2 regions of the Streptomyces sp. MB09-01 genome follow, and region 2 is predicted to be linked to the other one. Evidence: riboswitches for the same ligand, from Rfam matches in the RefSeq annotation. Region 2 holds a riboswitch; the other holds the start of a gene.
The links. Region 2 has a riboswitch for guanidine ahead of PV721_RS19880 (Ohr family peroxiredoxin). Riboswitches for the same ligand answer to the same signal wherever they lie in the genome.

Region 1 (3,975 bases), on a different contig from region 2:
CCGCGCGGCCGCGGGCCTGTCCGGCCAGCGCGGCTACCTGGTGGAGGCGATCAAGGACTACATCGTCGAGAACAAGATCCTCGACGACAAGACCCTCGCCGAGGGCGGCTACCGGATCACCTCCACCATCGACAAGCGCCGCCAGAACGCCTTCGTCGCCGCCGTCGACGAACAGATGGTCGGCAAGCTCGACCCCGAAACGCGCAAGGCGGACCGGCTGGTGCGCGCCGGCGGGGTCTCCATCGACCCGGCCACCGGCAAGGTCGTCGCCATGTACGGCGGCATCGACTACACCAAGCAGTACGTCAACAACGCGACCCGGCACGACTACCAGGTCGCCTCCACCTTCAAGCCGTTCGTCTTCGCCTCGGCCGTCGAGAACGGCTCCCGCACCCAGGACGGCCGCCGGATCACCCCGAACACCGTGTACAACGGCGACAACAGGCGCCCGGTCGTCGGCGGCCGGATCCGCTTCAACCCCGAGAACGAGGGCCAGGTCTCGTACGGGAACATCACCGTCAACACCGCCACCGACCTCTCCGTCAACGCCGTGTACGCCCAGATGGTCGTCGACGTCGGCACCGGCAAGGTCAAGCGGACCGCCATCGACCTCGGCATCCCCGAGGACACCCCCAACTTCGTTCCGGGCCCCGCCATGGCGCTCGGCACGATGCAGGCCAGCGTCCTCGACATGGCCCAGGCCTACGCGACCCTCGCCGACCACGGCCGCCGCACCCCGTACACCTTCCTGGAGAAGATCACCAAGGGCGGCGACACGATCGGCCTGCCCGAGCGCACCCCCGCCCAGGCCATCGGCCGCGAAGCCGCCGACACCACCACCTCCATGCTGGTCAGCGTCGTGGACAACGGCACCGGTACGGCGGCCCTCGCCGCCGGCCATCCGGCCGCCGGCAAGACCGGCACCGGGGAACTGGACCGCTCGGCCTGGTTCGCGGCCTACACCCCGAACCTCGTCACGGTCGTCTCGATGATGGGCCAGGACCCGGACACCGGAACCCTGCAGTCGCTCTACGGCGCCCTCGGCGAGCCCCGTATCGGCGGCGGCGGCTACCCGGCCCGGATCTGGGCCGCCTACACGAAGACCGCCCTGGAGGGCACCGACCCCGTCGACTTCGACCTGGAACTCCAGCCGGGCGGGGCGCAGCCCCCGCCGCCCTCCCCGGAATCCAACCCTCCGCAGCAGACGCCGGACGACGAGCTCACGCCCACGCCGCCGCTACGGCCGACCCGGCCCACGGGCGGACAGGACAACGGCGGCCGCGACAACGGCGGCCAGAACCAAGGGGGTCGGAACAACGGCGGCCAGAACCAGGGGGGACAGGACAACGGCGGCCAGAACAACGGCGGCCAGGACCAGGGCGGTCAGAACAACGGGGGCCAGAACAACGGCGGCCAGACGCAGGGCGGTCAGGACGACGGCGGCACCACCCAGGGCACCCAGGGGACGACGGGCACCCAGGGCGCCGACGGCGGGCCGGCCGACGGCCAGCGCCCTCCACCGTCGGCGTTCCTCGAATGACCGCCGACGCGGGCGGTCAGTGACCGGAGGTCACCTTCAGCCCCACCACGGCGACCAGCAGCAGACAGATGAAGAAGATCCGGGAGGCGGTGACGGGCTCGCCCAGCACCGCCATACCGAGCACGGCCGCGCCGGCGGCGCCGATGCCCACCCACACCCCGTACGCGGTACCGATGGGCAGGGTCTTCGCGGCGTAGGACAGCAGCACCATGCTCGCGACGATCCCGGCGCCCGTGAACACGCTGGGCCAGAGCCGGGTGAAGCCTTCGGTGAATTTCATGCCGATCGACCAGCCGACTTCGATCACACCGGCGACGACAAGAAGAACCCAGGCCATGACGGCACCTCCGAGACATCGAGCGATACGGGGTGCGTCGTCTTGTCGTACCCGGTACGGCGCGTCTCGTCGGGTTCTCCTCCACCGTAGCAAAAGGCAGCGAAAAGGGCCGGTGACCAAGGCCACCAGCCCTTCCTCGACTCAGCTCGGGAGCGCGCGCACGCTCACAGGTACAGGCCGGTGGAGTCCTCCGACCCCTCCAGCCGCTCCGCGGCCACGGCGTGCAGGTCCCGCTCGCGCATCAGCACGTACGTCGCGCCCCGCACCTCGACCTCGGCGCGGTCCTCGGGGTCGTACAGGACCCGGTCCCCGGGCTCGACCGTCCGTACGTTCTGCCCGACCGCGACCACCTCGGCCCAGGCCAGCCGCTTGCCCACCGCGGCCGTCGCCGGAATCAGGATGCCGCCGCCCGAGCGGCGCTCGCCCTCCGGCAGGTCGGACTTCACGAGCACGCGGTCGTGCAGCATGCGGATGGGCAGCTTGTCGTGGGTGGTGTTCTCGCTCACGATCCGAACCTACCTGCCCGCGCCCGCCCCGTGCCGCTCAGGGTCACGCGCGCCTGCGTCGTGCCGACAGGACAAGCACACCGACGACACCCACCGCGAGCAGGGCGACCGGCACGATCCGCTCGGGGCGCGGAGTCCCGTCTTCGTTGCGCAGGCCGTCCCGCAGGTCCGTCACGATGCGGTTCACCGTGACGAAGGCCCGCCCGGCCGTGTGGTCGACGGTCGAGGCGACCCGGGCCCGTGCATCCCCGATGATCGTCTTCGGGTGCACGCGCACGCCGATCTCGTCGAGCGTCTCGGCGAGCTGCTCGCGGCGGCGGACGATGTCCGCCTCGATCTGTGCGGGAGTCCTGGCTTCAGGCACCGCGCTGCCTCCGTCGTCGTGGTCCGGTGGGGGGTAGTCCCCGGTGAACAGTCTGTCAGCTTAGTCTCGAGACGTACCGATCCCCTCTTGAGGAGACTGTCCAGATGAGCGAGCGACTCCAGCCGGGCGACACCGCCCCCGCCTTCACCCTGCCCGACGCGGACGGCAACGAGGTCTCGCTCGCCGACCACAAGGGCCGCAAGGTGATCGTGTACTTCTACCCGTCCGCGCTGACGCCGGGCTGCACGAAGCAGGCCTGCGACTTCACGGACAACCTGGCCGTCCTGGCCACGGCCGGCTACGACGTCATCGGCGTCTCCCCGGACAAGCCGGAGAAGCTGGCGAAGTTCCGCGAGCAGGAAAGCCTGAAGGTCACCCTGGTCAGCGACCCGGAGAAGGAAACCCTGGCGGCGTACGGCGCGTACGGCGAGAAGAAGCTGTACGGCAAGACGGTCACCGGAGTCATCCGCTCCACGGTGGTCGTCGATGAGGCGGGCAAGGTCGAGCACGCCTTCTACAACGTCAAGGCCACGGGCCACGTAGCCAAGATCATCAAGGACCTGGGCATCTGACCCACCCGCGCCCACCACAGCGGCGCACCGACCCGGCGCGGGCCGCTCCGCTTTCCGCATGGGGCCCGCGCCCCAACTGCCACTCGTTGACGGACACGTGGTGCCGAAACCCTCACGCCAAGGCTCCCGCCCTCCCCTTAGACTGAGCGCAGCCCGGTCGGACTCAATGTCTGAATGGGGCGACATGTCGCGGTTGTGGTGGAATTGGCAGTCACGCTGGGTTTAGGTCCCAGTGGGGTAAAACCCGTGGGGGTTCGAGTCCCCCCAACCGCACGTCAACGCCGAAGGCCCCGTACCGGTTGCGTACGGGGCCTTCGGCGTGTCGCGCGTCAGCCCAGGAGTTCTCGGACCACCGGGACGAGGGCGCGGAAGGCCTGGCCCCGGTGGGAGATGGCGTTCTTTTCCGCCGGGGTGAGTTCCGCGCAGGTTCGGGATTCGCCCAGGGGCTGGAGGATCGGGTCGTAGCCGAAGCCGCCCGTGCCGGACGGGGCGTGGCGGAGGGTGCCCAGGAGGCGGCCCTCGACGACGCGTTCCGTGCCGTCGGGGAGGGCGAGGGCGGCCGCGCAGAAGAAGTGCGCGCCGCGGTGCTCGTCGGCGATGTCCCCGAGCTGGGCCAGCAGGAGGTCGAGGTTCGCCTTGTCGTCTCCGTGCGCACC
Region 2 (3,975 bases):
CCTTACGCGGCCCCTCCCCCCGATGCCACGATCACAGTGTGGCTCGTGTGATCACGGCGCCGGCGCCGTCCTGGACATCGCCCTAACACCCCGCGCCATCGGACCCGCGCCGCTCCAGCAGGTGTGAAGCCGGCATCGCCGCTCATGGCGGCCACCGCAGGACCACCGCCGGGAAGCCACACGCGGGAGGCCACACGGGAAGCCACAGGCGGCAGGTCACCGGCGGCAGGCCATAGGCGGGAAGCCACCGCCGGGAGGCCACACCTGGGAGGTCACCAGCGGGAGGTCACAGCCGCCAGTACGTCCCCGCATCGGAATCGACGTGCACCACGTGCCGGCCGACGCGCACCACCTGGTGGTCCGGGCCGGACCAGGAACCGGCGGCACCGGCTGCGCCGGACAGCGGAGTCCAGATCTCCAGGAAGGTACTGCCATCCGCGTTGGTGCCCCGCTCGACCAGGTTGACACCCTCCCACCGGAAAACGCCCACATCCTCACCGGGCTCGCCCCTGAGGTGGTGGAAACGCACCTGCGAGCCGTCGACGGACGTCGTCCCGGCAAAACCCCGACTGTCGGCGTAATACAACCCCGCCTGCAACCACACCACTTCACGGTCCTCGACAACAGGTCCGCCGTTGCGGCTGATACCGCGCCGCAACCACGCACCGTACCCGGGCACCGGCACCGGCACACCACCCACCGACACCGGCTCAGACCCGGCCATCAACGGCAAGATCATCCACAGCCACAAGCATCAACGGCACATTGCCCCGCACCGCCTGCGAGTACGGACAGACCGCGTCCGCCCGCTCCAGCAAAGGCTGAAGGTCCACCGCCCGCCACCCCGGCAAACTCACCGTGAGGACCACCGCAAGTCCGTAACCCGCAGCCGTGTCCGTGGTGCCGAGCTCCACTTCACAGGCCACGCGCGCGGCGGAGGCATCCGCCCCGAACTCGGCGGCGACCTCCGCAAACGCGGAGGTGAAACAGGCCGCAAAACCGGCCGCGAACAACTGCTCGGGATTGGTGGTGCCGGGCACCTTCTTGCGCGGCGGGGCCAGGCGCACGTCCAGCCGGCCGTCGTCCGTGCGGACGGATCCGGTGCGGCCGCCGACGGCATGCGCGGTCGTCCGGTACAGGCTGCGGGTAAGTGGCACGGTCATGGATTCGGCCCATCTGGCTCGACGAGAACGCTGCCCGGGTGCGGACAACGGACGGCACTGCTCGTGCAGCACCTCACGCGTCGTCGTGCGTAACCGGGTACGGCGCATCTCGTCCGGGGCCAGGAATCCGACCGCCGGACAATCTAGCAACGGTGACGGCCGGCCCGGGGCCTTGCCCCACGGTGAAGTTCCTCACCCGCCGGACCCGGGCCGAAACCGACTGCGGTACGCCCCCGGCGGCATGCCCTCCCACCGGGTGAACGCCCGAACCAGAGCCGTCGCACCACTCAGCCCCACAAGCAAGCCGATCCGATCCAACGGCAAGACCGTCGTCTCCAGCAACCACCTCGCCCGACCATGACGGGCAGCGTCGAGGAGCGCGCGCCATGACGTGCCCTCCGCGTACAGGGCCCTGCGCAGGGTTCGGACGCTGAGGTTGAGTTCCTTGGCAGGGCCTTCGGGACCCGCGTCCTCGAGCGCGGCCTGTTCCAGCCACTGCCGTACGCGCTCGGCCACGGTCACCGCCGTGGCGGCGGACAGCTGGTGCAGGAGCCGGTCGGCGTAAGCCCGGTGCAGGGCGTTGAGCGTCGGATCGTAGAGGGGGCGGCGCCTGTCGAGGTCCTCGTCGGCGACCGTGATCGCGTTCTCCGGGGCGTCGAAGGTGACGGGGCAGCCGAGGACCCGGGCGTAGGGCTCGGCCGAGCCCGCGCGGGGGTGGGCGAACGACGCGGCCAGGGGCGCCCAGTCGTCGCCGGTGATCCAGCGGGCCGCCCGCACCATGCTGCTGACGACCGCCTCCACCTGCTGGGGGTGCATGGCGGCCGGGCCGACCGTCGGCCGGTAGCAGATCCGGCCGACGCCGCCGCGACGGTGCAGGGTCACCGTGCCCGCCTGGCTCACCAGGGGGTGGTAGCGCTCGGCCGCCTGCGCGGCGTCCGCGAGGCTGGCGGAGGTGAGGACGAGGTGGCCCAGGATGTGCAGGCCTTCGGGCCGGATCCGGTCGCCCACCAGGAGCCCGGTGTGCGGGCCGGCATTCCGGGCGTGGAGCACCTCGTCCCACAGGGCGCGCATCTCGCCGTACTCCAGCCGCTCCGTGGGCAGGGCCCAGGAACCGGACGGCCCGCCGCTGCCCTCTGCCGTCGCACTCAGGACGGCGAGGGCGTACGACGCGGTGACGGAGGGCGACCCGGTGGTGGACACGGCCGCCAGTCAATGCGGGCACATCACCCCCGTCAATACCGTCCGCCGCCGTGGGACGAGCGCGGGGGGGGCGGGTTCGGAAGTCAACGCATTGGCCGCCGGAGTGAATGACGGGGCCGCGGGCCGCTCCTAAGGTCGGCCTTCGGACACCGAGGGGATCAGGGTCCCCCGGGGCGCCGGGATGCCGGGCAATCCGGAAAATCCAGGGAAGCCGGGGGAAGCGTGCTGCCCTGATCACCACCGCTCAGAGGAGTACGCCGTGATTCTCTTCCTGCTCCCCGCAGGCGACTACGACCCGACCGAGGCGGCGGTGCCGTGGGCCGCATTGCGGGACGCCGGCTTCGAGGTGCGGTTCGCAACCCCCGGCGGGAAGGTCGCGCTCGCCGACCCCAGGCTCACGGACCTCGGCTTCTCCTGGCTGTCGCCCTGGCTGATGACCCGCCGCGCCGAGCTGGCCGCCTACCGGCGCCTCACCGAGGACCCCCATTTCCTCGCCCCCTGCTCGTACGCGGATGTCGACCCGGCCGAGATCACGGGCCTCTTCGTGCCCGGTGGCCACGCCACCGGCATGCGGACGCTGCTCGAGGACGCCACCGCCCAGCGGCTGTTCGCCCGGATCTTCACTCAGGGCCTGCCGGTGGGGGCCGTCTGCCACGGCGTACTGCTCGCCGCCCGGGCCGTGGATCCCGCCACCGGGCGCTCGGTCCTCCACGGCCGGCGGACGACGGCCCTGACGTCCCTGCTGGAGCTGACGGGCTGGAACCTCACGCGGTTCTGGCTGGGGCGCTACTACCGCACGTACAGCACCACCGTGCAGCAGGAGGTCACCGCGGCGCTCGCCGATCCGCGCCACTTCCTCGCCGGCCCGCCGCTGCCCGTCCGCGACACCGCCGCCCGGCCCGGACGCGGCTTCGCCGTCAAGGACGCCAACTACGTCTCCGCGCGGTGGCCCGGCGACTGCCACCGCCTGGCGGCGGAGTACGTGGCCCTGGTCCGCGCCCATGCGGCGGGACCGGTGCAGCACCACTCGGGTTGAGCCCGGCTCCCGCATCGCGCGGGCCGGCGACCGCAGACCATCTCCGCAGTGTCATGAACGCTTCGTGAAAGGGATGGGAGGGATGGCGATGAACCGACGAAGAGCCTTCGGACGGAGCCGCTACCTGTTAGCCGGCCTGGTCCTCGCGATGGTCACCCTGGTACTCGGCCCCGCGGCCGCCGGCGCGTCGGCGGGACCGCAGTGGTGGGAGCCCGTGGCGCGCCCGGCGCCGGACTCGCAGGTCAACGTCACCGGGGAGCCGTTCACCGGGACCGACGCCCAGGGCCGGGTCCGCGGATACGTCGACGGGCACGTCCACCTGATGTCCGACGAGGGCTTCGGCGGCCGGCTGGTCTGCGGGAAGGTCTTCTCCACGGCGGGGGTGACGGACGCCCTCAAGGACTGCCCGGAGCACTATCCGAACGGCGTCCTCGCCCTCTTCGACATGATCACCAAGGGCGGTGACGGCCGGCACGACCCCAACGGCTGGCCGGCGTTCCGCGACTGGCCGGCCCATGACTCCGCCACCCACCAGCAGACCTACTACGCCTGGGTGGAGCGGGCCTGGCGGGGCGG

Region 1: linked by a shared signal. The riboswitch ahead of PV721_RS26070 (DMT family transporter) and the one ahead of PV721_RS19880 (Ohr family peroxiredoxin) in region 2 are both predicted to bind guanidine.

What each region holds. Positions count from the first base shown of each region.
Region 1 covers NZ_JARAYQ010000139.1:139-4,113, forward strand. The annotation lists partial or broken gene PV721_RS26065 (transglycosylase domain-containing protein) at 1-1,540, shown strand, start outside; gene PV721_RS26070 (DMT family transporter) at 1,557-1,877, opposite strand; guanidine-III (ykkC-III) riboswitch at 1,909-1,978, opposite strand; gene PV721_RS26075 (GroES family chaperonin) at 2,042-2,383, opposite strand; gene PV721_RS26080 (DUF3618 domain-containing protein) at 2,427-2,747, opposite strand; gene bcp (thioredoxin-dependent thiol peroxidase) at 2,852-3,319, shown strand; tRNA gene PV721_RS26090 (tRNA-Leu) at 3,509-3,592, shown strand; gene rdgB (RdgB/HAM1 family non-canonical purine NTP pyrophosphatase) at 3,649-3,975, opposite strand, start outside.
Region 2 covers NZ_JARAYQ010000088.1:26,245-30,219, reverse strand. The annotation lists gene PV721_RS19885 (hypothetical protein) at 287-724, opposite strand; gene PV721_RS19880 (Ohr family peroxiredoxin) at 711-1,163, opposite strand; guanidine-III (ykkC-III) riboswitch at 1,238-1,299, opposite strand; gene PV721_RS19875 (AraC family transcriptional regulator) at 1,356-2,363, opposite strand; gene PV721_RS19870 (type 1 glutamine amidotransferase domain-containing protein) at 2,623-3,399, shown strand; gene PV721_RS19865 (hypothetical protein) at 3,548-3,975, shown strand, end outside.